Azoarcus sp. KH32C: one gene and its partner. The protein of the gene in region 2 interacts with the protein of the main gene of each other region in a pairwise test. Links are inferred from orthologs where the notes say so. Each region holds a gene or a part of one and is shown on either strand. Other genes may lie near its edges. The genes, in order: ligA and leuS.

The links.
Region 1: the proteins of leuS (region 2) and ligA interact in binary tests that used the Escherichia coli proteins (3 or more experiments, as listed by UniProt). The link is inferred for Azoarcus sp. KH32C from one-to-one orthologs.

What each region holds. Positions count from the first base shown.
Region 1 is NC_020516.1:3,156,857-3,171,502, forward strand. What follows is about bases 6,773-9,772. They hold ligA (NAD-dependent DNA ligase LigA), read right to left. Parts: upstream 9,290-9,772; coding sequence 7,256-9,289; downstream 6,773-7,255. Other genes in these bases: galU (UTP--glucose-1-phosphate uridylyltransferase GalU), read right to left, coding at 6,773-7,194; AZKH_RS13855 (cell division protein ZipA C-terminal FtsZ-binding domain-containing protein), read right to left, coding at 9,289-9,772. Also shown: AZKH_RS13810 (Lon protease family protein), read left to right, coding at 1-538; AZKH_RS13815 (nicotinamidase), read left to right, coding at 564-1,163; AZKH_RS13820 (nicotinate phosphoribosyltransferase), read left to right, coding at 1,165-2,544; AZKH_RS13825 (YbhB/YbcL family Raf kinase inhibitor-like protein), read left to right, coding at 2,541-3,023; AZKH_RS13830 (carboxypeptidase-like regulatory domain-containing protein), read left to right, coding at 3,055-3,465; AZKH_RS13835 (S-methyl-5'-thioinosine phosphorylase), read right to left, coding at 3,500-4,240; translational GTPase TypA, read left to right, coding at 4,409-6,226; more of galU, read right to left, coding at 6,322-6,772; more of AZKH_RS13855, read right to left, coding at 9,773-10,380; chromosome segregation protein SMC, read right to left, coding at 10,395-13,919; dapC (succinyldiaminopimelate transaminase), read left to right, coding at 14,049-14,646. UniProt on the Escherichia coli protein: DNA ligase that catalyzes the formation of phosphodiester linkages between 5'-phosphoryl and 3'-hydroxyl groups in double-stranded DNA using NAD as a coenzyme and as the energy source for the reaction.
Region 2 is NC_020516.1:1,394,803-1,409,579, reverse strand. The notes cover bases 7,678-10,808. They hold leuS (leucine--tRNA ligase), read left to right. Parts: upstream 7,678-7,986; coding sequence 7,987-10,608; downstream 10,609-10,808. Other genes in these bases: lptE (LPS assembly lipoprotein LptE), read left to right, coding at 10,620-10,808; AZKH_RS06275 (hypothetical protein), read left to right, coding at 7,678-7,795. Also shown: AZKH_RS06305 (hypothetical protein), read right to left, coding at 1-149; AZKH_RS06300 (quinone oxidoreductase), read right to left, coding at 172-1,146; AZKH_RS06295 (DUF2905 domain-containing protein), read right to left, coding at 1,195-1,395; AZKH_RS06290 (NADP-dependent malic enzyme), read right to left, coding at 1,471-3,774; AZKH_RS06285 (ParA family protein), read left to right, coding at 4,144-4,923; AZKH_RS06280 (UvrD-helicase domain-containing protein), read right to left, coding at 4,967-7,174; more of AZKH_RS06275, read left to right, coding at 7,466-7,677; more of lptE, read left to right, coding at 10,809-11,129; holA (DNA polymerase III subunit delta), read left to right, coding at 11,126-12,133; AZKH_RS06255 (glutamate-5-semialdehyde dehydrogenase), read left to right, coding at 12,247-13,524; AZKH_RS06250 (chalcone isomerase family protein), read left to right, coding at 13,549-14,142; AZKH_RS27610 (methylated-DNA--[protein]-cysteine S-methyltransferase), read left to right, coding at 14,177-14,644; site-specific tyrosine recombinase XerD, read left to right, coding at 14,641-14,777.

The DNA of each region.
Region 1 (14,646 bases), 1.8 Mb from region 2 along the record:
CGTCGTCTTCGAACAGTCCTACGGTCCCGTCGAGGGCGACAGCGCCTCGCTCGCCGAACTCTGCGCCTTGCTATCCGCCCTGTCCGACGCGCCGATCCGCCAGTCCTTCGCCGTCACGGGCTCGGTGAACCAGCACGGAAAAGTCCAGGCCATCGGCGGCGTAAACGAGAAGATCGAAGGCTTTTTCGACATCTGCAAGGCGCGTGGCCTGACGGGCGACCAGGGCGTCCTCATCCCGCAGGCCAACGTCCAGCACCTGATGCTGCGGGAAGAGGTGGTCGAGGCCGCGCGCGCCGGACTTTTCCATGTCTACGCGGTCCACCACGTGGACGAGGCTATCTCGCTCCTGACCGGCGCCGCCGCTGGCATCGCGGGCGCCGAAGGCACCTGGCCCGAAGGAAGCATCAATCAGCGTATCGACGCCCGGCTTGCGCGTTTCGCCGCCATCTGCAGCCCGCTGCGGGAACGTCGCAGCCTGAGCAAGACCCGTGCGGAACCACGGAAATCAGGACAGGAGCCGGACAGCAAACTAAATTGAAGATATCCGCGACCCGGAGATTCCCATGCCGAGCGACGCATCATCGACGACGCCACGTGCAGGCGACGCACTGCTGCTCGTGGACGTGCAGAACGACTTCCTCCCCGGGGGCAGCCTGGCCGTCCCCCACGGCGACGAGATCATCCCGCCGCTGAACCGACTAATCCTAAGCTTCTCGCGCCGCAGCCTGCCGATATTCGCGACCCGCGACTGGCACCCCGCCGAACACTGCTCCTTTCGCGAGCAGGGAGGCCCATGGCCGCCGCACTGCATCGCCGGCACCCAAGGCGCCGCCTTTCCCGCCAACCTCGCCCTGCCCCACGACACGGCCATCGTATCCAAGGCGACGACGACGGACGAGGATGCCTATTCCGGCTTCGGCGGAACGGAGCTCCATTACCAACTCCGCGCCCCAGGTGCCCAACGACTCTTCGTTGCCGGACTCGCGACCGACTACTGCGTGCTCAACACCGTGCGCGACGCGCTCGCCAAGGGCTACGAGGTACTACTGCTGGCCGACGCCATCCGCGCCGTCGATGTTCGACCGGGCGACGGCGAGCGCGCGATCAAGGAGATGCAAGAACTCGGTGCCACCCTCATCAGCAGCACCCAGGTGGCCGACTGACATGGCATCGCATGGTCCCGAGCACGCACTACTCACCGACCTGTACCAGCTCACGATGCTGCAGTGTTACCACGAGCGCGGCATGACACACAGCGCGTCCTTCGAATTCTTCGTGCGCAAGCTCCCGCCGCAGCGTAACTTCCTCGTCGCCGCCGGCCTCGAACAGGTGCTCGACTACCTCGAGGACCTGCACTTCTCGTCGGAAGAACTCGAATGGCTGCGAGCCTGTGGGCGCTTCAGGCCGGACTTCGTCGACTGGCTGGCCTCGCTGCGCTTCACCGGCGACGTCGACGCAATGTGCGAAGGCACGGTCTTCTTCGCCGACGAGCCTATCCTCCGCATCACCGCGCCACTCCCCCAGGCCCAACTCGTCGAGACGCGTATCATCAACCTGCTGCAGTTCCAGACCATGGTCGCCTCCAAGGCGGCCCGCTGCAGTCTCGCCGCACAGGGCCGCCTCCTCGTCGATTTCGGCCTGCGCCGCGCCCACGGCGCCGAGGCCGGGCTTCTCTCGGCCCGGGCAAGCCACCTCGCAGGTTTCGACGGCACCGCGACCGTGCTCGCCGGGATGAAATGGGACATTCCGCTCTACGGCACGATGGCCCACTCCTTCATCCAGGCCCATGATGACGAAACCGACGCCTTCGAAGACTTCGCACGCTCGCAGCCGGCGGCGAACACGATGCTGATCGACACCTACGACACCGAGGCCGCAGCGCACAAGGTGGTGCAGCTGGCCCGCGCGCTTGCGCCCGAAGGCATCACGATCCAGGCCGTGCGCATCGACAGCGGCGACCTCGCCGAGCACGCGCGGCGCGTCCGCGCCATCCTCGACGACGCAGGCCTCGCCTCGTTACGCATCTTCGTCAGCGGCAATCTGGACGAACACGCCGTGCGCGAGCTCGTCTCGACCCGCGCCCCGATCGACGGCTTCGGCGTCGGCACCCGAATGAACACCTCGGCTGACTACCCTTATCTCGACTGCGCCTACAAGCTCCAGGAATACGCCGGACATGCGCGCCGCAAGCGCTCCGAAGGCAAGGCCACATGGCCGGGCCGCAAGCAGGTGTACCGCAGCCTCGACGCGGATGGCCGTTTCGCCGGCGACGTACTCACCGTCGTCAGCGATACGGCAATCGGCGAACCCTTGCTCGCCCCGGTTATGACCGGAGGAATGCGCCTCGCCGCCCATCTGCCGCTCGCCGCCCTGCGCGAGCACGCCCGCGCCCAGTTCACATCGCTGCCGGACGATCTGCGCGCGCTCGACACGCCGACCGCCTATCCGGTCGTCGTCGCCGACGCGCTGCGGGCGCTCGCCGACAGCGTCGATCGCGAGTTCGGCGCCCCCTTCCCACCCCCGAATTCCGGAGAGCTCCAATGACCCTGAAGATCACCTCGTCCGCCTTCGTCCATCAGGCGGCGATCCCCTCGACCTACACCTGCGAAGGCCGCAATGTCTCCCCGCCCTTTTCGTGGGAAGGCGCTCCCGCCGGCACGCAGAGCCTGGTGCTCATCGTCGACGACCCCGACGCCCCCGATCCCGCCGCGCCGAAGATGACCTGGGTCCACTGGGTGCTCTACAACCTGTCGCCATCCGGCACCGGGCTGCCCGAGGCGGTGTCCGCGGCCCAGCTCCCGGCCGCGGCGCTCGAAGGGCTCAACGACTGGAAGCGCACCGGCTACGGCGGCCCGTGCCCGCCGATCGGCCGCCACCGCTACTTCCACAAGCTGTACGCGCTGGACCGCATGCTGCCGGATCTGCACCATCCGACGAAGTCCGCGCTCGAACAGGCGATGCAGGGACACATCCTCACACAGGCGGAACTCGTCGGAACCTACCAGAAGAGTCACTTGTCGTGATTTGAAGGTACATCGCAAAAGGAGTATGGACATGCAGATCTTGCGCACCGCAGCTTCGCTGCTCATTCTCGCCGTCGCGCTGCCGATACAGACCGCACGCGCCGATGAAGGCCCCCTGCCCACGCAGACCTACGAAGGAATCTCCTTCGTCACGGGTGGCGTCGGACTGGAAGAACGCGACCAGATCAATCGCATCGGACGCGACTACAACCTCAAGCTCCTCTTCGCCGAACGCAGCGGCGATTATCTGGGCAATGTAAAGGTCGTCGTCGCGAAGCCGGCCGGGAAGACCGTGCTCGAAGCCACCGCCGATGGCCCGGTCCTGCTCGCGCGACTACCCCAAGGCAATTACCGAGTCACGGTCAGCGCCGACGGCAAGGAGCAAGTCCGCACCGCCCAGGTTCCGGCCCACGGACAAGCATCGATGATCTTCCGCTGGTGAGCGGCGCGCGCCGCAGCGCGTGCACACCGGGGGCTCAAGAGCGCCGGCAGACTTCCTCGAGCACGCGGCGCACGCGCATCATGGCTTCGTGCAGCACCACTTCGATGGTGCTGAACTGGATGCCTGTTTCGCTGGCGCCGCGCCCGGCCGCGTAGTTCGCGACCACATTGATCGCGGCATAGGGCACACCCAGTTCCCGCGCGAGCGAAGCTTCGGGCATGCCCGTCATGCCGACGAGTTCCGCGCCGTCGCGCTCCAGCCGATTCACCTCGGCAGCAGTCTCGAGGCGGGGGCCTTGCGTCGCTGCATAGACCCCGCCGTCGTACATCGGCTCGCCAATACCCGCAGATGCTTCCAGAATGCGCTGGCGCAGCGGCTCGTCGTACGGATGCGTGAAGTCGATGTGATGAACCGGTTCTTCCGGTCCCTCGAAGAAGGTGCTGCGACGGCCCCAGGTGTAATCGATGATCTGGTTCGGCACGACGAGTGCTCCGGGCCCGAAATCCTCGCGGATGCCGCCGACCGACGCCACCGACACGATCGCCGTGGCCTTGACATGCTTCAGCGCCCAGATGTTGGCCCGGTAGTTCACCTGATGCGGCGGGATCGTGTGTCCGTAGCCGTGACGCGCAAGAAACACCACCGGTCGGTCCGCGAGCGCACCGAAGGTCACTGCGCCGGAAGGTTCGCCGTAAGGGGTCCGAACGACCTCGCGACGACTGATTTCCAGCGTCGAAAGTTGTGTCAATCCGCTACCGCCGATGATTGCGAGCATGAAGCCAGTCTCCTTTAGATCCGGCGCCAATTCTAGCATGCAGCCGAAAACGGCATGCCCCGTCCCCGGGCCCAAAGCGCCGGCTCAATGAATTAGGACTTCAGATCGATGCTGCAACGCGGCGCCACGTGCTAGAATATATGGTTTTTCAAAGACTTCTGGACCAACATGTCCCGCGCAATCCGCAACATCGCCATCATCGCCCACGTCGACCACGGTAAAACCACCCTCGTCGACCAGCTCCTGCGCCAATCCGGCACCTTCCGCGAAAACCAGCAGGTTTCCGAGCGGGTGATGGACTCCAACGATCTTGAAAAGGAGCGCGGCATCACCATTCTCGCCAAGAACTGTGCAATCCAGTACGGCGAGACCCACATCAACATCGTCGACACCCCGGGACACGCCGACTTCGGCGGCGAGGTCGAGCGCGTGCTGTCGATGGTCGACGGCGTGCTGTTGCTCGTCGACGCGGTCGAAGGCCCGATGCCGCAGACCCGCTTCGTCACCCGCAAGGCACTGGCCCTCGGCCTCAAGCCGATCGTCGTGATCAACAAGATCGACCGCCCGGGCAGCCGTCCGGACTGGGTCATCAACCAGACCTTCGACCTCTTCGACAAGCTCGGCGCCACCGAAGAGCAGCTCGACTTCCCGGTCGTCTACGCCTCGGCGCTCAACGGCTTCGCGATGCTCGACGCCGCCACCCCCGGCACCGACATGAAGCCGCTGTACGAAGCGATCCTCGAACACGTGCCGCAACCGGAAGTCGACTCCGAGGGGCCGCTGCAACTGCAGGTCTGCTCGCTCGACTACTCGACCTACATCGGCCAGCTCGGCATCGGGCGCATCAAGCGCGGCCGTATCCGCCCGAACCAGGAAGTCGTCGTAATGTACGGCGACGAAAACCGCGGTAAGGCCAAGATCGGCCAGGTGCTGACCTTCAAGGGCCTCGAGCGCAGCCAGGCCGAATCGGCCGAAGCGGGCGACATCGTGCTGGTCTCGGGCATCGACCAGGTCAACATCGGCGTCACGATCTGCGACCCGGACGGCCTCGAAGGCATGAAGCCCATCGCCGTCGATGAACCGACGCTGACGATGAACTTCATGGTCAACTCCTCGCCGCTCGCCGGCCGCGAAGGCAAGTTCGTCACCAGCCGCCAGATCCGCGAGCGCCTCGAAAAGGAACTCCTCAAGAACGTCGCGCTGCGCGTGAACTACACCAACGACTCCGACGTCTTCGAAGTCTCGGGCCGCGGCGAACTGCACCTCACGATCCTGCTCGAAAACATGCGTCGCGAAGGCTTCGAGATGGCCGTCGGCCGTCCCCGCGTCGTCTTCCGTGACATCGATGGCGTGAAGTGCGAACCTTACGAAATGCTCACCGTCGACGTCGAGGAAGAGCATCAGGGCGGCGTGATGGAAGAACTCGGCCGCCGCCGCGGCGAACTGCAGGACATGCAGTCCGACGGCAAGGGCCGCACCCGTCTCGAATACCGCATCCCGGCCCGTGGGCTGATCGGCTTCCAGGGCGAATTTCTGACGCTGACCCGCGGCACCGGTCTCGCCAGCCACGTGTTCGACGATTACGGCCCGCTCGCCGGCGCGATGGGCGAACGCCGCAACGGCGTGCTGATCTCGCAGGACGATGGCCAGGCCGTCGCGTACGCGCTGTGGAAGCTGCAGGACCGCGGCCGCATGTTCGTCACGCATAACGACCCGGTGTACGAAGGCATGATCATCGGCATCCACTCGCGTGACAACGACCTCGTCGTGAACCCGATCAAGGGCAAACAGCTCACCAACGTCCGCGCCTCCGGCACCGACGAAGCGGTGCGCCTGATACCGGCGATCCAGCTCACGCTCGAATCGGCGATCGAATTCATCGCCGACGATGAGCTCGTCGAGATCACGCCGAAGTCGATCCGCCTGCGCAAGCGTTACCTGACCGAAAACGAGCGTAAGCGCGCCGCGAAGGCCGAGGCGATCTAAGCTTCGCGCACCTCCCGCGTATGAAAAAGGCGCTGCCACGGCAGCGCCTTTTTGTTTTCGGCCACCGGAAACGGCGGCCGTACGGACTGCTATCCTCAGCCGCGATTGGCGAGGTAGGCCGCGAACTCTTCACGCACCTCCGGGTGGCGCAACGCAAGTTCCACGGTCGCCTTCAGGTAGCCGAGCTTCGAACCGCAGTCGTAGCGCACGCCCTTGAACTGGTAGGCAAGCACCGCCTCTTCCTTCATCAGCGAAGCGATCGCGTCGGTGAGTTGCAGTTCGCCGCCCGCGCCCGGCTTGATCGAGCGCAGGTGGTCAAAGATGTGCGGCGTCAGGATATAGCGGCCGACCACGGCCTGGGTCGTCGGCGCATCCTCGGGCTTCGGCTTCTCGATGATGCCGGTCACGCGCTGCACGTCGCCGGTCTGGGTTTCGGTGCTGACGATGCCGTACTGACGGGTATCCTCGCGCGGCACGTTCATTGTGCCGAGCACCGAGCAACGGTTGTAGTTATACACGCCCACCATCTGTTCCATCACTGCCGGCGCGCCATGGTTGTCGAGCAGGTCGTCCGCAAGGATGACGGCAAAGGCTTCATCGCCGACCACGGGCGCCGCGCACAGCACCGCGTGACCCAGGCCGAGCGCCTCGGACTGGCGGATGTAGACGCAGTTCACACCCTTCGGCACCGTCTTCTTGACGATGTCCAGGAGTTCCTTCTTGCCGCGAGCGGCCAGTTCGGTTTCCAGCTCATAGGCCTTGTCGAAGTGGTCCTCGATCGAACGCTTGGTCCGGCCCGTGATGAAAATCAGGTCGGTGATCCCCGCATCGACAGCTTCTTCCACCGCGTACTGGATCAACGGCTTGTCCACGATCGGCAGCATTTCCTTCGGGCTCGCCTTCGTCGCCGGCAGGAAGCGCGTTCCCATACCTGCTACAGGGAATACGGCCTTCGTGACTTTCTTCATTTCTTGATTCTCCCGTTCCTCGAATAACGATTCAGGCCGGCGTTTGGTCCGTGCCATGGTTTCATTCTGCTTCAATGAGTTGCAGCAACCCTGCTTCATCCAGGATCGCCACACCCAGTTCCTGCGCCTTGGCCAGTTTCGACCCGGCTTCCGCACCTGCGACTACATAATCCGTCTTCTTCGACACCGAACCGCTCACCTTGCCGCCCCGCGCCTCGATCAGGGCTTTCGCGTCCTCGCGGCTCATCGTCGGCAGCGTTCCAGTCAGCACGAACACCTTGCCGCTGAGCCCTCCCGCCACTCGCGCCGCCGGGGCGCCTTCTTCCCACGTCACGCCCGCCGCCCGCAACTGCTCGATGACTTCGCGGTTGTGCGCCTCGGCAAAGAACGCCGCGATGCTCTCTGCGACGATCGGCCCCACGTCCGGCACTTCCAGCAACTGCTCGACGCTTGCGTCCATCACCCGATCGAGCGAACCGAAATGCCGCGCCAAATCCTTCGCCGTCGCCTCGCCGACATTGCGGATGCCGAGCGCGAAGATGAAGCGCGCGAGTGTCGTATGCCGGCTCTTCTCGATCGCCGCAAGGAGGTTCGCCGCCGACTTCTCGGCCATCCGCTGCAGGTTCGCCAGCGCCAGCACGCCCAGCTTGTAGAGGTCCGCCGGCGTCTTGACGATGCCCGCCTCGACCAGCTGATCGACCAGCTTGTCGCCCAGCCCCTCGATGTCCATCGCGCGTCGCCCGGCAAAGTGCAGCAGCGCCTGCTTGCGCTGCGCCGGGCAGAAAAGCCCCCCCGTGCAGCGCGCCACCGCCTCGTCCTCCGCCTTGTCGACGTGGGATCCGCACACCGGACAGCTCGTCGGCATCACGAAGGCCCGCTCCATTCCCGTCCGCCGCTCGACAATCGCAGCGACGACCTGCGGTATAACGTCTCCGGCCCGCCGCACGATGACATGGTCACCGATCAGGATCCCCTTGCGCTGGATTTCCTCCTCGTTGTGCAGCGTCGCGTTGGTCACGGTGACGCCGCCGACGAAGACCGGCTTCAACCGTGCGACCGGCGTCAGCGCACCAGTTCGCCCAACCTGCACTTCGATGCCGAGTAGCTCAGTGATTTCTTCCTGAGCCGGATACTTGTGCGCAACGGCCCAACGCGGCTCGCGCGTGACAAAACCGAGCTCGCGCTGCAGATCGAAACGATTGACCTTGTAGACGACGCCATCGATGTCGTAAGGCAGGCTGTCGCGCAATGCGGCGATGCGATCGTGAAATGCCTTGAGTCCTTCGACGCCCTGGGCGAGGACGCGGAGCTCGCACACCGGGAAACCGAATGCCGCGAGCGCATCCAGCAAGCCGGCGTGCGTCCCTGGCATCTTCCAGTCGCCGACTTCGCCCAGGCCGTACGCGAAAAAGGACAAGGGCCGCTTTGCAGCGATTCGCGGATCGAGCTGACGCACGGCGCCGGCCGCGGCGTTGCGCGGATTGACGAAGACCTTCTCGCCCGCCGCGAGCTGACGCGCATTCAGCTTGTCGAACTCGTCGCGCCGCATGTAAATCTCGCCCCGCACCTCGATCACGGCCGGCGCATCGCCTTTGAGACGGAGCGGAATCTGCCGGATCGTGCGCACGTTGTGCGTCACGTCCTCGCCGGTCTCCCCGTCGCCGCGCGTCGCGCCGCTGACCAGGACCCCATCCTCGTAGCGCAGACTGATCGCCAGCCCGTCGAACTTCAGCTCGCCGGCGTACTCCACGGCCGGATCGGTCTCGCCCAGCCCGAGTGCGTTACGCACGCGCGTGTCGAACGCGACGATGCCGCCATTGCTGGTGTCGGTCTCGGTGCGGATCGACAGCATCGGCACCTTGTGGCGGACCGGCCTGAGCTCGGGCATCGGCGCTCCGCCGACGCGACGGGTCGGCGAATCGGGGGTCGCAAGCTCCGGATACTTGGCTTCGAGGGCCTCCAGCTCACGGAACAGCCGGTCATATTCGGCGTCCGGAACGGTCGGCGCATCGAGAACATAATAGGCGTAGTTGTGCGCTTCGAGCTCGCGCCGCAACTGTGCGGCGCGCTCGAACGCTTCAGACGAAGCAAACATCAGTCGGAAAACAGCCGCATCGCCAGCTGCCCGCCCGCCGCCATGCTGCCGCTCGCCATCTGAGCCTGGAAGTGCTGAATCTGGTTGCGGATCATGTTGGCCGCCTCGGGCCCCAGCGGCGAGCGGTTGTCATCGACAACGACCCCTTGCAGCGCGTCCGCCATCTGCGACGCCTGCCGCATCATCCGCTCGAAGGCGAAAACACCGTTCGGAACGCGCGGCACATCGATCAACAGTGTCATGCCGTGCGTCGCGATGTTGCGCATCGTGTCGGCGGCAAAGATGTTCGCCTCCATGTTGCTGAGCGTGAACAGCGTGTTGCCATCCTCGTCGCAGGCATGGAAAGCGCCGTCGTTGCCGATGACGAGCCCGTTCGATTCGGCCAGCGCCCGGATCTTCGTACCGGCGAAGGGCTGTCCGCTGCTCACGATGTTGATGCCGATCTGCACATCGACGCCGGCACAGAAACGGTCGAGCTCAGCCGCATTGCGCAGCGTTTCGCCGCTCGATGGGACTTCCGCCGGCACGGCGAAGAACGCCTCGGCAACACGCTGCACGCCGCCCGAAAAATGCATCAGGTCCGACTCGCTGATCGGCCCGCGCCGATCGACCATCTGCATCGCCGCACAGAACCAATGATAGGCACCGGCGCTGTGCGCATTGAGTTCGCGCCACACGTTCTGCGCATCGTCGAACCCGTACCAGCGCACGGGCTTCGAGATACCCATGAGTTGCTCGCTCTGCGCCGCCCACAGCCGCGGAGCCTCCAGCGGTTCGATCGATTCGATGCGGATGATGCAATCGACGCGCGAATCGACCTGCTCGGGCGGCCTCGGGGTCGCCTTGCGCAAGCCGGGATCTCGCACGGCCGCATGCCCCGACCGTTCCCCGCGCACCACGGAGGGCTCAAGACGCTCGTCGGCGGACGCTCCGCCTTCGTTCGGCTCGAGCAGCACGTCACGATGTTCCGACTTGAATGCGAGCTCGGCCTCGCGCCGATGCTTGCGCTCCTGCCACTTGTTGTAGCCGACGATACTGACGACCGCTGCCACCCCCAGGGCGGCCAGTCCAATCTGCAATTCGCTATCCATCTCGATTCCCGTTGTCAGGCTGCTGCCGGCTCGGCCAGTCGCAGCGCCTCTTCGATATCCACTTCCACTACGCGGGAGACACCTTGCTCCTGCATCGTCACACCAACCAGCTGCTGCGCAATCCCCATCGTGATCTTGCTGTGGCTGATGAAGATGAACTGCGTCTGCAATGACATACGCTTCACCATCTGACCATACCGTTCCGTGTTCGTATCGTCCAGTGGGGCATCCACCTCGTCAAGCATGCAGAACGGCGCGGGATTGAGCTGGAACATCGAAAACACCAGCGCAATCGCCGTCAATGCCTTCTCGCCGCCCGAAAGCAGGTGGATCGACGTATTCTTCTTGCCCGGGGGCTGCGCGACGATCTGGATGCCCGCATCCAGGATCTCGTCGCCAGTGAGCACCAGCCGGGCCTGACCGCCGCCGAACAGCTGCGGAAACAGCGTGCCGAAATGCTGCGAGACGGTATTGTAGGTCTCCTGCAGCTGTTCACGTGTTTCACGGTCTATCTTGCGGATCGCATCCTCCAGGGTTTCGATCGCCTCCATGAGGTCGTCGTACTGGACGTCCAGATAGCCTTTGCGCTCCTGCGCGCTGCGCAACTCGTCCAGCGCCGCGAGATTGACCTGCCCGAGATCGGCAATTTCACGGGCCAGGCGCGCGACTTCGCGCACCAGCGATGTTTCGCGCAGGTCTGCGGTCAGCAGCGGCTCCAGCGCCGTCTCGTCGGCCTGGGCTTCAGTGAGACGCTCCTGGAATTGCGCGCCGGCGAGCTCGGCCGCCTGCACGGCAAGGCGCAGTTCCGCGACTCGCGCGCGGGCAGGCGCGGCCTCCTGTTCGGTGCGCAGCCGCATCTCCTCGGTCTGGCGCAAGGATGCCGCGGCCGCTTCGAGCGCATCGCGGCGTGCAGCCAGCGCGGCCTCGCGTCTTTCCCTCAGCGCGAGCGCTTCCTGCAGCGCGTCGTTGCTGCGCCCGCTGTCGGTCGCCTCCAGTTCGTGCCGGCGAGCAAGCAGTTCGGCCGCAACGCGTTCGAGCTGCTCGCCGGCCAGCTGCAGGTTGCGGGCAACGTCATCCAGCTTCCCGGCGCATTCGCGCTCCGAAAACCGCGCCTCCTGCAATTCGCGCGCCGTCGCCTGCTCCAGCGCCCGCACCTCGCGCAGCACGTTGTCGCGCTCGGCAAGGACTTCGGTCGCGCCGTCGAGGCGCTCGCGCTGAAGATCCGCGAGCTCGGCGGCACGCGCCAGCTCCATCTCGGCCCGCGCCAGATGCTCGCGCTCGGTACTTTCGAGATGCACGAGATCCTCGAGATCGCGCGCAAGCTGGTCGCGTCGCTCTTCGGCACGCTGACGCGCCTGGGTCAGCTTGAGAAGCTCGACCTGTTCCCGATGGACCTCCTGCTGTGCATTCTGTAACTCGCGCCGCAGCGCGTTGCCACGTTCCTGCAGCTCAGCCGCCACGGACTCGGCGCCCAGCATCGTGTCATGAGCGAAGCCGGCCTCTTCCTCCAGAGCGGCGAAGCTCTCCACCAGCATATCGATCTCGCGCTGACGCTCCATCACGCCGTGCGTGCGGCTGTCGGGCGCGTAGTGCACAAGCACATGTCGCGTGAGAATTTGTCCCGAGGGCGCGACGAGCACGACACCGGCCGGGATCTCGTCCCTGCGATCGATCCACGCCACCAGCGAGTCGACCGCCATGCAGCTGTCGAGCCAGTCGGCGACGATGCCCGCGAACCGCGCATCGCCGACACCGACCTTGTCGAGCAGCGCGCATGCGCCATCCAGGACGCGCGGCGCGGCAGAGGACGGCGACCCGGCGAAAACGACCGCCAGAGAACCCGGCGGAGGCTCGTCGAACATCGCACGCGCAGCCTGCGCGACCTCACCCGTCAGTGCGGCCAGCCGTTCCCGCAGCACCGCCTCCACGGCCGTTTCCCAACCCGGCTCAACCCGCAGCTCGCGCCACAAGGGCGGTAGCTCCGCGAGCTTGTGGCGCTTCAGCCAGTCGCCGAGCTGCCCCTGCGACTGGACGCGGTTCTGAAGCTGCACGAGGGCATCGCGGCGCGCCCGCAACTCGGTCAGGCGCCGCTGCATCTGACGTTCGTGCTCGACCGCGGCCTTCAACGCAGCCTGCGCCTCGGGCTGGCGCTGCTGGATTTCGGCGAGCTCGCGCTGCTGCGCCTCGTGCTGGTCCTGCAGCAACTCGAGCCGGGCTTCCTGCTGCGCGACCGCCGCCTCGTCGGGCCCTTCAATGCTCCCGGTCTCGGCGCTGAGACGCCCGCGCCGCTGACTCAAGGCATCCAGCGCCCGCACCGCGCTCGCGCGATTCGCCTCCTCGACACGAAGCTGCTGCTCGGTCTGCGACAGTTCGCGACGCGCCATGGCTACCGTGGCGTCCGCCGCCTGGCGCGCGGACTCGGCGTCGGGGACACGGTCGGCGATCTCCGCGTGCCGTGCCTCAGCCTGCTCCATGCGCATCGCGGCATTGTCCTTCAGCCCGCCCCAGCGATCCCGCTCGCCCAGCGAGGCTTCGCGGCGCGCCTGCCAGTGCCCTTCGTCGGTCACGAGCTGCGCGATACGCGCTTCGAGACGCTTGCGAGCGTCGTCCAGATGCCGCAATTCGGCCTCCAGGCGCGTCACTTCGGCAGAGACGGCAAACAGATCCGTCTGCGCGACGTGCACGGACTCCGACGCATCAAAATGCGCCGTCCGCGCGGTCTCGACGGCCGTCTCCAGCGCCTGCAACCGCGCACTGTCCGACTCCATCTTCGCGGACAGCGTGTTCAGTTCGCCTTCGAGCCGGGCCTGTTCGGCGCGCGCCTCCTTGCGCTTGAGCATCCACAGCAGCTGCTGGCGCTGGATGTGCGCCGCGTTCAGATCGCGGTAGCGCGCTGCGATCTCGGCCTGCACCTCCAGGTGCCCGATCCGCTCGCCGAGCTCGATACGGATGTCGTCGAGGCGCGCCAGGTTGTCCCGCGCATCGGCGAGCCGCCCTTCCGTCTCCCGCCGGCGCTCGCGGTACTTCGTGACCCCGGCCGCCTCCTCGAGAAAGCCGCGAATCTCTTCCGGCCGCGCCTCGATGATGCGCGAGATCATCCCCTGCTCGATGATCGCATACGCGCGCGGCCCGAGCCCGGTGCCGAGGAAGAGGTCGATCACGTCCTTGCGGCGGACCTGGACGTTGTTCAGGAAATAGGTCGACTCCCCACTGCGGTCGAGCACCCGCTTGACCGAAATTTCCGCGTAACGCGACCACTGCCCGGCCGCCTTGCCTTCGGAGTTGTCGAAAACCAGTTCGACGCTCGCGCGCGAAACCGGCTTTCGGGTCGTCGAACCGTTGAAGATAACATCCTGCATCGATTCGCCGCGCAAAGCGCTGGCCCGGCTCTCGCCGAGCACCCAGCGAACCGCATCGATGATATTGGATTTGCCGCAGCCGTTCGGACCCACCACGCCCACCAAGTTTCCTGGTGTCTGCACTGTGGTGGGATCGACAAAGGTCTTGAAACCGGCGAGTTTTAGCTTGGAAAGACGCACGTCAGAGCGAAGGACTGGACCGGTGAAATGCCAACGAAGCGCGACTGCCGCCCCTGCGCGGCCAGTCAAAGCTCAACATGATACCATCGCCCGCTTGACGCCTTTACCTTGCTGCAGAGCCGATAGAACGTGAATCCCAACCTCGCCCGCCTCCAGCCTTACCCCTTCGAGAAACTGCGCGCGCTGTTCGCCGGCATCACACCGCCGGCGGAGCTCAAACCGATCCGCCTTTCGATCGGCGAACCGCAGCACGCCACGCCGGCCTTCATCACGCAGGCCTTGATCGACAACCTCGGCGGGCTCGCGAACTATCCGACGACCCAGGGTAGCGAGGCGATGCGTACCTCGATCGCGCGCTGGCTCGAACGCCGCTACAGACTTCCCGCCATCGACGCAGCGACCCAGGTCCTGCCTGTCAATGGTTCCCGCGAAGCGCTGTTCGCATTCACCCAGTGTGTTGTCGACGGCAGCCGCCCCGGCGCAAAAGTGCTGAGCCCGAACCCGTTCTATCAGATCTACGAAGGCGCGGCCCTGCTCGCCGGCGCCGAACCGGTGTTCATCAACAATCTCGCGGAAAACCGCTTCGGCTCGGATTTCGACGCCGTGCCCGAAAGCGTGTGGCGCGACGTGCAGCTGATCTTCGTCTGCTCGCCCGGCAACCCGACCGGCCACGTGCTCGGGCAAGCCGAGTGGGAAAAGCTCTTCGCGCTCTCCGACCGCTACGGTT
Region 2 (14,777 bases):
ATACGCCGACTGGCCGCCGTCAGCGAGGCCGTTCGAGCGGGGTCCATGGCCACGCGGCTCGCAGGCTGCGCAGCCGCGGGAAACGCCGAAAGCCCCGCCAAGGCCAAGATCAGCCATAGCACCGTGGATCGCAACATCGTCGACTTCATCCTTTCCTCACTCCAGCTGCGCTCAGGGCACCAGGATCGTCGAACCGGTGGTGCGGCGCGCCTCCAGATCGACGTGCGCCTGCGCCGCATCGCGCAGCGCGTAGCGCTGGTTGACCTCGATCTTCACGCGATCCGTCCCCACCACATCGAAGAGTTCGTCCGCCATGGCGACGAGATCGGCACGCTTTGCCGAATAGGTGAATAACGTCGGACGCGTCAAGAAGAGTGACCCCATCTTTGCGAGAATGCCCAGATCGACCGGCGGCACCGGCCCCGACGCCGCACCGAACAATACCATCATGCCCATCGGCCGCAGGCACGCGAGCGAATCCATGAAGGTGTCCTTGCCGATGGAGTCGTACACGACGGCAACCCCTTCGCCGCCGGTGATTTCCTTCACGCGCTCGGCAAACTTCTCGCGGGTATAGACAATCGGATGATCGCAACCATGCGCCTGAGCGAGCGCCGCCTTTTCGTCCGAACCGACCGTGCCGATCACCGTTGCCCCCAGGGCTTTGGCCCACTGGCAGACGATCAGACCGACTCCACCTGCCGCGGCGTGGATCAGGATGGTGTCGCCCGGCTGTACGCGATAGGTTCGACGCAGCAGGTACTGCGCCGTCAGCCCCTGCAGCATCATCGCCGCGCCCTGATCGAAGGAAATCCCGTGCGGCAGCTTCACTAGCCGATCTGCGGGCATGTTGCGCACCTCGGCGTAAGCGCCGATCGGCCCGCCCGCATAGGCGACCCTGTCACCCGGGACGAGGTCCGTCACACCCTCCCCCACCGCGCTGACGACCCCGGCGCCTTCGAGGCCGATGCCCGAAGGCAAGGGAACCGGATACAAACCCGTGCGGTGATAGGTATCGATGAAGTTCAGCCCGATCGCATGATGCTCGACCTGCACCTCACCCGCCGCAGGCATCCCGACGTCGACCGACTCCCATTGCAGGACTTCTGGGCCGCCAACCTGGTGGAAGCGAATTGCATGCGGCATGCCGGTCTCCTCAAGATGGATGTGAGACCGTCATTGTAATGCGCCGGTTCAGCGCCGGAACAACCAGATGAGAAGACTGACGACGGCCGACACCAGCAGGCAGCTGGTGAGCGGAAAATGAAACTCGAAGCCGTCGCGCTCGATGTGGATATCGCCCGGCAAATGCCCGAGCGGCAGCCGGGACAGCCAGGGCCACGCGAGCCCCAGCGCGATCGATACGATGCCGAAAATGATCAGCAGATGCTGCATGATCGGATCTTCACGTGCGCAGGTTCCGCACGACAACCGCCGGACCCGAGGGCCCGGCGGCACTCAGCGTCGCACTCAGGCGGCGGAACCCGCTGCGAGGCGTTGCTCGTAGGCATCGACCACCGCCACGGCGGTGATATTGACCAGGCGGCGCACGGTCGCCGACGGGGTCAGGATGTGCACCGGCAGGCGCGCGCCCAGCAGCATCGGGCCGATCGACACGCCGTCGCTGTTGGCCATCTTCATCATGTTGAAGGAGATGTTGGCCGCGTCGAGGTTCGGCATCACGACGAGGTTCGCTTCGCCAATCAGCGTCGAGTCCGGATTCGCCTTGGCGCGGATCTCGGGCGACAGCGCCGAGTCACCGTGCATTTCGCCGTCGCATTCGAGGCCCGGCGCAATCTCGCGCAGGATCTCGGCTGCTTCGCGCATCTTGCGAGCCGAAGCCGAACGCGAGCTGCCGAAGTTGGAATGCGACACCAGCGCGACGCGCGGCTCGATGCCGAAGCGGCGCAGTTCCTCGGCCGCCATGCGGGCGATCTCGGCAACTTCCTCGGCGTTCGGGTTCTCGTTCAGGTACGGATCGGTGATCGCGATCGTGCGCTTCGGCAGCAGCAGCAGGCTCATCGATGCGAAGAGCTTGGCGCCCGGCTTCAGCCCGATGACGTCCTCGACCTGCTTGAAGTGGTAGTCGTAGGTGCCGAAGGTGCCGCAGACCAGCGCATCGGCATCGCCACGACGCAGCACCATGCAGCCGATCAGGGTCGTGTCGCGACGCATCTTGGCCTTCGCCAGTTCCGGCGTGACGCCATCACGGCACAGCATGCGATGGTATTCCTGCCACAGTTCCTTGTAGCGCGGATCCGACTCAGGGTTGATGATGTCGAAATCACGACCGGGCACGAGGTTCAGGCCGATCTTCTGGATGCGCATCTCGATGACGCTCGGACGGCCGATCAGGATCGGACGTGCGAGGCCTTCCTCGATGACAACACGGGCCGCGTGCAGCACGCGCTCATCTTCGCCTTCGGCGTACAGCACCCGCTTGGTTTCAGCGGGGATGCGCTTGGCCGCCGCAAACACCGGCTTCATGACGATGCCGGACTGGTAGACGAAGTCTGACAGGCTCGCGACATAGGCCGCCATATCTTCGATCGGCTGGGTCGCAACACCCGAATCCATCGCCGCCTGGGCCACGGCCGGCGCGATCTTCACAATCAGACGCGGATCGAAGGGCTTCGGGATGATGTAATCGGGGCCGAAGCGCAGCTCTGCACCACCGTAGGCCGACGCGACGATGTCGCTTTGCTCGGCCTGCGCCAGTTCCGCGATCGCCTTCACGCACGCAAGCTTCATCTCCTCATTGATCGTCGTCGCGCCGACGTCAAGCGCGCCGCGGAAGATGAACGGGAAGCAGAGCACGTTGTTGACCTGGTTCGGGTAATCCGAACGGCCAGTCGCGATGATGACATCCGGGCGAGCCTTCTTCGCGTCTTCCGGCAGGATTTCCGGATTCGGGTTCGCCAGCGCGAAGATCAGCGGATTGTCGGCCATCGTCGCGACCATCTCGGGCTTCAGCACGCCGGCCGTCGACAGGCCGAGGAACACGTCCGCACCGACCATCACGTCCGCCAGCGAGCGGCCTTCGGTCTTCTGCGCATAACGGGCCTTGTTGGCCTCCATATTCTCTTCGCGGCCGACGTAGATCACGCCCTTCGAATCGCAGACGTAGACGTTTTCACGCTTGAGGCCCAGGCCAACCATCAGGTCCAGGCAGGCGATGGCCGCCGCGCCGGCGCCCGAGCATACGAGCTTGACCTTCGCGATGTCCTTGCCGATGACCTTCAGGCCGTTGATCAGACCGGCCGACGAGATGATCGCCGTGCCGTGCTGGTCGTCGTGGAAGACGGGAATCGTCATGCGCTCGCGCAGCTTCTTCTCGATGTAGAAGCACTCGGGCGCCTTGATGTCCTCCAGATTCACGCCGCCGAGCGTGGGCTCGAGCGAGGCGATGATGTCGATCAGCTTGTCGGGGTCGTTTTCGGCGAGCTCGATGTCGAACACGTCGATACCGGCGAACTTCTTGAACAGGCAGCCCTTGCCTTCCATGACCGGCTTGGACGCGAGCGGGCCGATGTTGCCGAGACCCAGCACGGCGGTGCCGTTGGTCACGACGGCGACGAGGTTGCCGCGCGAAGTGTATTCACGCGCATTGCCCGGATCCTCGACGATCGCGTCGCAGGCGGCGGCGACACCCGGCGAATAGGCGAGCGCGAGGTCGCGCTGGTTGGTGAGGCTCTTGGTCGGAACGACCGAAATCTTGCCGCGCGTCGGCGAGCGGTGGTACTCAAGCGCCGCGGTGATGAAATCCTGATCCATGTTCTCCCTCTCGAATGGGCGAATTGTTGTGTGTAAGGTTCTGCAGGCGTTGTCACGAACCGCAGGACTGTAGGCCCCCGTCCGCAACTCGCCAATTGCGACCATCCACAGCTTTTAGGGGTATCGCTGCAGACACGCTGCAAGGATCGGCATACAGCATAAAGAGGGCTATTGCCCGGCTGGCGTTTACCTGTAACCAAGGCCGATCCGGCCGCCTTTGACGAAGCGCAAGTTTAGCTCAGGAAGCATCGCATCAGGGTAAACCCGAAACTTTCCCACGGTTACAAATTGCGATCTGCTGTTGCAATGACGCATGTCTAGCGAAATTTTTTGGCACAATCTCGCGGCACTCTCTTGAGGAAAGCAATGATGCGACGTGTGGTGTTCAATCAGAAGGGCGGGGTCGGAAAATCGACCATCACCTGCAACCTGGCGGCGATCAGTGCCCACCAGGGCATGCGGACGCTGGTGGTGGATCTCGATCCGCAGGGCAATTCGACGCAGTACCTGCTCGGCGAGTCGGGCAACGCCTTCGATGCAACGCTGGCCGATTTCTTCGATCAGACGCTCAACTTCAAGCTCAATCCGAAGAAGACCGGCGACTTCGTCGTCGCGAGCCCGTTCGAAGGGCTCGACGTGATGCCCTCGCACCCCGCGCTTGAAGATCTCCAGAGCAAGCTCGAATCGCGCTACAAGATCTACAAGCTGCGCGATGCGCTCGATGAACTGGCCGAGGACTACGACCTCGTTTACATCGACACCCCGCCGGCACTGAACTTCTACACCCGCTCCGCGCTGATCGCCGCGAATAGCTGCCTGATCCCCTTCGATTGCGATGAATTCTCGCGTCGTGCGCTGTATTCGCTGCTGGAAAACGTCGAGGAGATCAAGTCCGACCACAACCGCGCGCTCGCGGTCGAAGGCATCGTCGTCAACCAGTACCAGGCCCGGGCGGCACTCCCGCAGAAGGTCGTGCAGGAACTCGTCGACGAGGGCCTGCCGGTACTGACGCCCTACCTGTCGGCTTCGGTCAAGATCAAGGAATCGCACGAGCAGTCACGACCGATCATCCATCTCGACCCCAAGCACAAGCTGACGCAGGAGTTCGTCGCATTGCACGACGCCCTCGCCCGCAAGTACGGCGCCTGAAATGTCGGCGGCCAGTCGCTGCGGCCGCCGCGTAGAGCCCGGCTTACGCCGGCGTAAGCCGGGCCACTGCCAGCATCAACCACTTCATGCCGGCCGAGCCGAAGTTGATCTGAACGCGCGCATCGGAGCCGCTGCCTTCGGCGGCGACGATCACCCCTTGGCCGAACTTCGCGTGGGTGACCAACTGGCCGATGCGCAGTCCGCCCAGGTCCTGATTCCGCGCGGGCGCCGGCGCCGGTCGCGGCGAATAGCCACCGCGCGCCGGCTCCCCGCCCCCCCGCATCCCCATGCCGCGCGGACTCGGGGGCGACAGCCACTTCGTAAGCGCCTGCGGAATCTCCTCGAGAAAACGCGAACGCATGTTGTAACGCGTCTGGCCGTGCAACATCCGGCTCTGCGCGAATGACAGATACAGCCGCTGCCGCGCGCGCGTCACCGCGACGTACATCAGGCGCCGCTCCTCCTCCAGCCCCTCCGTTTCCATCGCGCTGTTTTCGTGCGGAAACAAGCCTTCCTCCAGCCCGGAAAGGAAGACGACGTCGAATTCCAGACCCTTCGACGCATGCACGGTCATCAACTGCACCGCTTCACTGCCCGGATCGGCCTGATGGTCGCCCGCCTCGAGCGACGCGTGCGCGAGAAAATCCGCCAGCAAGGCGTGCGACTGGGCCATCGCTTCCGCATCGGGACTCGCATCCGCGAGGAAATTCGCCGCCGCATTGATCAGTTCGTCGAGGTTCTCGAGCCGCTCCTGCCCCTCCTTTTCGCTGCGGTAGAAGTTGCGCAGCCCGCTCGCATCGAGCGCGTGATCGACCAGTTCGGGCAGCGGGAGATTCGCCGTATCCCGGCGCATATCCTCGACCAGACGGACGAACTGCGCGAGCACCGTGCCCGGCTTGCCGGTCAGATGCGGCACCGTCGCATACAGGCTCGTATTCCAGGTCCGCGCCGCGTCCTGCAGCGTCTCGAGCGAACGGGCACCGATGCCGCGCGTCGGGAAATTCACCACGCGGCTAAACGCCGTGTCGTCGTCGGGATTCGCAATCAGGCGCAGATAAGCGAGCGCGTGCTTGATCTCCTGGCGCTCGAAGAAGCGCAATCCGCCGTACACGCGATAAGCGATACCCGACGAAAAAAGCTGATGCTCCAGCACCCGGGATTGAGCATTGGAGCGATACAGCAAGGCGATGTCCGACCGGCTCGCGCCATCCCGCACCAGCGACTGGATTTCTTCGACGATCCAGCGCGCCTCGTCGCTGTCCGCGTAGGCTTCGAACACGCGGATCGGCTCGCCGGCGCCGCGCTCCGTCCACAAGTTCTTGCCCAGGCGGCCGGTGTTGTGCCGGATGATCGCGTTCGCCGCATCGAGAATATTGCCGTGCGAGCGATAGTTCTGCTCCAGGCGAATCACGCTGTCGACGCGGAACTCACGCTCGAAGTCGCGCATATTGCCGACTTCGGCACCGCGGAAGCGGTAGATCGACTGGTCGTCATCGCCCACGCAGAATAGGCAGGCCCCACCTTCCCGCCCCTCGTCAGCGAGCAGCTTCAGCCAGCGGTATTGCAGCCGGTTCGTGTCCTGGAACTCATCGACGAGGATGTGCCGGAATCGGCGCTGGTAGTGACGACGGATGGGCTCGTTGCGTTCGAGCAGCTCATAGCTGCGCAGCAACAACTCCGCAAAATCCACAACAGACTCGCGCTGGCACTGCGCCTCATACTCGATGTAAAGCTCCACGCGGCGGCGCGTGTAATCGTCCCAGGCCTGAACGGCATGCGGACGCAAACCGGCTTCCTTCTGGGCGTTGATGAAGTGCTGCAGCTCACGCGGCGGAAATTTCTCGTCGTCGACGTTGAGAGTCTTCAGCAGACGCTTGATCGCGGCCAGCTGATCGCCGGAATCCAAGATCTGGAACAGTTGAGGCAATCCGGCGTCGCGGTGATGTGTCCGCAACAACCGGTTGCACAGGCCATGAAAGGTACCGATCCACATTCCGCGCGCGGTATGACCGAAGTTCAGCGGCAGCATCGCCGACAGGCGCGCCAGCAACTCCTTGGCGGCCTTGTTCGTGAAGGTGACCGCCAACACCCCCTGTGGATCGACCTGCCCCGTCTGGACCAGCCAAGCGATCCGCGTCGTCAGCACGCGGGTCTTCCCCGAACCGGCGCCCGCAAGAATCAGTGCATGACGCGGGGGGAGAGTGACGGCCTGGAGTTGTTCGGCGTTCAGATTGGCAAGCAGATCGGACATGCGTTTTTTCCTCTAGAGGCCGAGATTCTAACCGGCACGGGCATCAAGACTGGCATCTCCACCACTGTTGCGGCGCTGCAACACGACCCTTGAAGTTGTCTGACCATTGGACTAATTTCCAATTGTGCAAAGCAACACAGGTTTGAGCGGGATCAAGGCAGGCCACGGTTTGAGGCTTCAAAATCCGCTCCGCTCGACATGACGCACTGCAATAACCGCGCGCACCACCGGCCCAAAAAGCGGATCCGTGCGGCGCAAGATACGGCCGAAAATGGTCGATTGGAGAAGCAAATGATGAAGACCCCAAAGCTGCTGCCCTGGTATGCCCGCAAGGCAGGCGTATCGATCGAACGTGCCACGGTCCTGTGGCACAAGGCCGTACGTGAGGCAACGGCTGAAACCGGCTGGGTTGGCACCTCCGAATACTGGGGCGAAGCGATGAACTCCTTCCTCCGCCTCCTCGAAGAAGAGCGCGACAGCTTCTGCGCTCCGCACGTGACACCCTTCGTGCGCACCCAAAACCGTATCTGGCGCCTGCCGCTGACCGCGATGGAAGACATGTTCGCCGCCTTTTCGGCGAACTGGCAGCGCCACGACGGCACGTCGCGCAAAGCGGCCTGAGCCGTCATCCCGAATTCGCGCCCTCCGGCGCACCCATCTTCCTCCCTCTCCCTCAGTGGAGATTCAAGCATCCGGCGCAAGTCCGGGTGCTTTTTTTTGCCCGCATTCCCCGTCGACCCGTAGCGCGTCGCGCACGAGCCGGCAGGGCTTCGCGCTATACTTGCGCGTTTTCCACGCCTTTAGCCCCTCCCATGCAGGACAAATACACCCCCGCGACGGTAGAAGCCGCTGCCCAACAGCACTGGGAAAGCACCCAGGCGTTCCGTGTCACCGAGGACGCGAACAAGCCCAAGTACTACTGCCTGAGCATGTTCCCCTACCCCTCGGGCAAGCTGCACATGGGCCACGTGCGCAACTACACCATCGGTGACGTGCTCGCCCGCTATCACCGCATGCGCGGCTACAACGTCCTGCAACCCATGGGCTGGGACGCGTTCGGCATGCCGGCGGAAAACGCCGCGATCCAGAACAACGTGCCGCCGGCGAAGTGGACCTACGCCAACATCGACTACATGAAGGGCCAGCTGAAGCGCCTGGGCTTCGCGATCGACTGGTCGCGCGAGCTCGCGACCTGCAAGCCCGACTACTACCGCTGGGAACAGTGGCTCTTTACGCGCCTGTACAAGAAAGGCCTGGTCTACAAGCGCCTCGGCACCGTCAACTGGGACCCGGTCGACGAGACCGTGCTTGCCAACGAGCAGGTCATCGATGGCCGCGGCTGGCGCAGCGGCGCTGTGGTCGAAAAACGCGAAATACCGATGTACTACATGAAGATCACCGCCTACGCGGATGAGCTTCTCGACGCGCTTGACGGCCTGCCGGGCTGGCCTGAGCAGGTCAAGCTGATGCAGAAGAACTGGATCGGCCGCTCCGAAGGCGTCGAAATCCATTTCCCCTACGACCTGTCGACGGTCGGCAGCTCAGGCGTGCTGAAGGTCTTCACGACCCGCGCCGACACCCTGCTGGGCGCGACCTACGTCGCCGTCGCGGCCGAGCATCCGCTTGCGCTGCAAGCCGCGAAGAACAATCCGGAACTCGCCGCCTTCGTCGACGAATGCCGCCACGGCGGTATCGCCGAAGCCGATCTTGCGACGATCGAGAAGAAGGGCATGCCGACCGGCCTGCGCGTCGTGCATCCGATCACCGGCGAATATCTCCCGGTGTGGGTCGCCAACTACGTGCTGATGGGCTACGGCGAAGGTGCGGTGATGGCCGTCCCCGCCCACGACGAACGCGACTTCGCCTTCGCAACCAAGTACCAACTGCCGATCCAGATGGTCGTGCGCTCGACCCGCGACGCTTATTCGGAAACCGCCGCCCCGTGGCAGGACGCCTACGCTGAACCCGGTCGCCTCGTGAATTCGCGCAAGTACGACGGCCTGCACTTTCAGGACGCCGTCGATGCGATCTCGGCCGACCTGCAGGCCACCGGCCTCGGCATGAAGCGCACCCAGTACCGCCTGCGCGATTGGGGCATCTCGCGCCAGCGCTACTGGGGTTGCCCGATCCCGATGATCCACTGCGACGACTGCGGCGACGTCCCCGTGCCGGACGAGCAACTGCCGGTCGTGCTGCCCGAGAACGTCGAAGTCACCGGCCGCGGTTCGCCGCTGGCCAAGATGCCCGAGTTCTACCAGTGCTCCTGCCCGAGCTGTGGCAAGCCGGCACGGCGCGAAACCGACACGATGGACACCTTCGTCGAGTCGTCCTGGTACTTCCTGCGCTACGCCTGCACCGACAATGCCACTGCGATGGTCGATTCGCGCGTCAATTACTGGGCGCCGGTCGACCAGTACATCGGCGGCATCGAACATGCGATCCTGCACCTCCTCTACTCGCGCTTTTTCACCCGTGCGATGCGCGACGAAGGCATGGTCAACGTCTCCGAGCCCTTCACCAACCTGCTGACGCAGGGCATGGTGGTCGCCGACACCTACTACCGCGAAGCCGACAACGGCAAGAAGGATTGGATCAACCCGGCCGACGTCCAGGTCGAGCGTGATGACAAGGGCCGTCCCGTCGGCGCGAAGCTCACTGCCGACGGCCAGCCCGTCGTCATCGGCGGCACCGAAAAGATGTCGAAGTCGAAGAACAACGGCGTCGACCCACAGGCGCTCGTCGAGCGTTACGGCGCCGACACGGCCCGCCTCTTCATCATCTTCGCCGCACCGCCCGATCAACAGCTCGAATGGTCGGATTCCGGCGTCGAAGGCGCGTACCGCTTCCTGCGCCGCGTGTGGTCCTTCGGCCACGCTTTCGCAACCGAATACAAGGCGGCTCTGCCCGCCAGCCGCAGCCTGGCTTCCGCCAAGCTGCCGGAAAGCCTGGCCGCCGTGCGTCGCGAAATCCACACCTGTCTCAAGCAGGCCAACTACGACTTCGGCAAGCATCAGTTCAACACCGTCGTTTCGGCGGCGATGAAGATCCTCAACGCCCTCGAAAAGGCCGCGCGCGACGATGCCGCGGCCCACGCGGAAGTTGTCGAAGAGGGTCTGTCGATCCTGCTGCGCCTGCTCGCACCGATCACGCCACACGTCGCGCATGCGCTATGGAGCGAGTGTGGTTTCGCCGGCGACCTGCTGCAGGCCGCCTGGCCGGAGCCGTCGGAGAGCGCGCTCAAGCAGGACGAGATCGAACTCGTCGTGCAGGTGAACGGCAAGCTCCGCGGCAGCGTGAAGGTCGCCGCCGACGCGCCGACCTCGCAGATCGAAGCCCTCGCGCTGGCCTCGGAAGCCGCCGTGAAATTCATGGAAGGCAAGCCGCCGCGCAAGGTCGTGGTCGTGCCGGGCCGGCTCGTCAATATCGTCGTCTGAGGAAGCTCCGGATGTCCCACAGCCGTTCGCGTCGCCGCACGCTCGCTGCACTCGCCGCCCTCGCGACAGCCGGAGCGCTCTCCGGCTGCGGCTTCCAGCTGCGCGGCCCACGGCCGCTGGCGTTTTCGAGCATCTACTTAGGTGTAAGCACCCAGAGTGACCTGGGTGCGGCGTTGCGGCGCCGGATTCGCGCCAGCGGCAGCACCAGCGTCGAAGACGATCCGGCAAGAGCCGACGTGCGTCTCGAAATCCTGCGCAACGAACGCCACCGCGACATCCTGACGCTGACCGGCGCCGGCAAGGTCCGCGAGTATGAACTGACCTACTCGATCGCCTTCCGGCTCGTCGACCGCTCCGGCGCGGAGCGAATTGCCCCAACGGTCATCACCGCGAAACGCGAATACAATTTCGACGACTCGCAGGTGCTGGCGAAGGAACAGGAAGAGGCGCTGCTATACAACGACATGCAGGGCGACCTGGTCGAGCAGTTGGTGCGGCGCCTGGCCGCCGTCAAGTCGTGATCCTGCGCCCGGACCAGCTGCCAGGAATCCTCGAGAAACCGCTCGCCCCGCTCTACCTGCTGCATGGCAACGAGCCGCTCCTGGTGCTCGAAGCCGCGGACCTCATACGTGCCGCGGCTCGTCGCCAGGGTTACACGGAGCGGGAAACGCTGGTTGTCGGACAAGGCTTCAAGTGGGATGCACTGAATGCCGCCGCCGGCAATTTTTCGCTGTTCGGCGGTTCGAAGCTAATCGACCTCCGCATCCCCAACGGAAAACCCGGACGGGACGGCGGCGACGCGCTGCAACGCCACGCACGCAACGCGACCGACGGCGTCGTCACACTGATCACACTACCGGAACTCGACTGGGCGGCCCGCAAGGCGGCTTGGTTCACGGCGCTATCCGAAGCCGGGATTGCAGTCGAACTCAATGCCCCTGAACGCGAACGCTTGCCGGAATGGATCGGCGCACGACTCGCGCGTCAGAAGCAGAGCGCGGCGCCCGAAGCGCTCGCCTTCATCGCCGATCACGTCGAAGGCAACCTGCTCGCCGCACACCAGGAAATTCTCAAACTCGGACTGTTGCACGAGGAAGGCAGGCTGAGCCTTGAGGACGTGCAGGACGCGGTGCTGAACGTCGCGCGCTACGACATCGACAAACTCCGTCACGCCGTCCTCGAGGGGGACCCGTCGCGCTGCGTTCGACTGCTCGAAGGCCTACAAGGCGAAGGCGCCGCGCCGCCACTGGTGCTGTGGGCGCTCGCCAACGAAATCCGCACCCTCGCCTCACTCAGCACAGGTGTCGCGGCCGGCCAACAACTGACAGCGCTGATGAAGGCGGAGCGGATCTTCGACGAACGGCGCCGCCAGGCCATCCAGCGCGCGCTGCCGCGACTTCAGCCTGCGGCCCTGCGCGCGGCCCTGCTGCACGCGGCAAAGATCGATCGCATCATCAAAGGACTTACCGCCGGCGACGTCTGGGACGAGTTCCAGCAACTCGCCTTGCGCCTCTCGCGACGCTGACCGCTGCCGTAGCGACGCGTCACAGCTTCGCGCCATCCCTTCCGCACTGCCCACTGGCCGCGAAGGCACGTTCGATGTTTTAATCGTCTTTTGATTCGCAACACCGAACGCTCATGGATATCCAGGAATACATGCAGACCTTGGGCCGCCAGGCCCGCGCCGCGTCGCGCCAACTGGCGGCGGCATCGACCGCCGACAAGAACCGCGCGTTGCTCGCGATGGCTGCTGCGATCCGCGAGCGCAGCGCCGAACTTCTGGCCGCCAACGCCCGCGACCTCGAAGAAGCCCGTGCTGCCGGACTCGAACCGGCGATGATCGACCGCCTGACCCTCAGCGCGACGGGCATCGAAGCGATGGCCGCCGGCCTCGAACAGATCGCCGCCCTGCCCGATCCGGTCGGCGAAATCACGGACGTCAAGCGCCGTCCATCCGGCATCGAAGTCGGCAAGATGCGCGTACCGCTCGGCGTCATCGGCATCATCTACGAGGCCCGCCCGAACGTGACGGCCGATGCGGCAGCGCTCTGCCTCAAGTCCGGCAACGCCGCGATCCTGCGCGGAGGCAAGGAAGCCCTGCACTGCAACCAGGCGATCGCGGCCTGCGTCCGGAGCGGCCTCGCAGCCGCGGGCCTGCCCGAAGCCGCCGTGCAGGTCGTGGACACCACCGACCGCGCCGCCGTCGGCCATCTGATCACGATGCCCGAGTACGTTGACGTGATCGTCCCGCGTGGCGGCAAGGGCCTGATCGAACGCATCTCGCGCGAAGCGCGCGTGCCGGTCATCAAGCACCTGGACGGCAACTGCCACGTCTACGTCGAAACCCAGGCCGATCCGGACAAGATCACTCCGATCGTCGAAAACGCCAAGACACAACGCTACGGCACCTGCAATACCGCCGAGTCGCTCTTGATCGACCGTGCCGTCGCCAAACGCTTCCTGCCCGAGATCGGACGCATGCTGGCGGCCAAGCACGTCGAAATGCGCTGCTGCCCGGAATCGCTCGCGATTCTGCGCGAAGCGGGAGTCGATGCCGATCGCCTCGTCGCCGCCACGGAGCAGGACTGGCATGAGGAATACCTCGCCCCGATCATCGCCGTCAAAGTCGTCGCCGGCATCGACGAGGCGATTTCGCACATCAATGCCTACAGTTCGGGTCACACGGAAGCCATCATCACCGAGAATCACTCCCGCGCGATGCGCTTCCTGCGCGAAGTCGATTCGGCCTCGGTCATGGTCAACGCCTCGACCCGCTTCGCCGACGGCTTCGAATACGGTCTCGGAGCCGAAATCGGCATCTCGACCGACAAGATCCATGCGCGCGGCCCGGTCGGCCTAGAAGGGCTGACGAGCCAGAAGTGGATCGTGTTCGGCAATGGCGAAGTGCGGCGCTGAACGCACGACCAACCGGGGGACAAGATGGGGATCCTGAACGGCCTGCGGCGATCGGTCGCACTCCTTTTCCTGGTTTTCTGGGCCTGCGGCGCGCAAGCGACCACCGACGTGGCGGGCATCGGTTTCGACGACGCGACAACCGTCGCAGGCCAATCGCTCGCCCTGAACGGCGCAGGACTTCGGACCCGAATGGTCTTCAAGGTCTATGCGATCGGCCTTTATCTGCCGCAACGCGCCGGCAACCTTGCCGCAATCCTCTCTGCGCCTGGAGCGAAACGAATCCGCCTCGTGACGCTGCGCGATCTGGATGCCGAGCAGTTCGTCGGGGGCTTGCTGGAAGGCCTGAAGAAGAACCATACGCCGCAAGAATTGGCTTCGCTCCAGCCCTCGATCGACGCATTCCGCAATATCATGCTGTCGCTGAAGGAGACCCCAAAAGGCACCCAGGTCCTGCTCGACTCGATTCCCGGCAGCGGCACGCGGCTGACTGTCGGCGGCACGCGTCGCGGCGACGACATCCCCAACGAAGGCTTCTATCCGGCCCTGCTCCGCATCTGGCTCGGCGAACACCCCGCCGACGACGAACTCAAGCAAGCCCTATTGGGCAAGGGCAGCTGAGGCTCGCTTGATCGCCACCCGCCGTCCACCTTCGATGACCGAATTCGCCGCAGTCATCGAATTGCCCTTCGGACATTTCGGCATTCGCACCGCCGAGGACCGCGTGCAGGAACTCGTCTTTCTTCCGCCCGACGCGACCCCCAAGTCTCCCGACAATCTTCTGGCCGAGCGCGCCGCGCATCAAATCGCGCTCTGGATCGAAGATCCGGACCGCCCCTTCGACCTGCCGCTCGTCGAACGCGGCACGGCTTTCCAGCGCCGCGTATGGGCGGCCATCACAGCAATCCCGCGAGGCCGACAGCGCCGTTACGGCAGCATCGCCGCGGAACTCGGCAGCGCCGCACGCGCCGTCGGGCAGGCCTGCGGCGCCAATCCCTTTCCGCTGGTGGTTCCCTGCCACCGTGTCGTCGCCGCAGGAAGCCTCGGCGGCTTCGCGAACGCCACGGACGGCTACCTCATCAGCGCGAAACGCTGGCTGCTCGAATTCGAAGCACGGTCGTGAGCAGCACGGAAAGCCGACTTCCGGCCGAGACCCTTGCCGAGCTCGATGCCTTCAACGACGCAATGTGGCTCGAGCACGGCCTGTCGAAGAACACACTCGCGAGCTACCGCAGCGATCTCGCGCTATTTGCGCA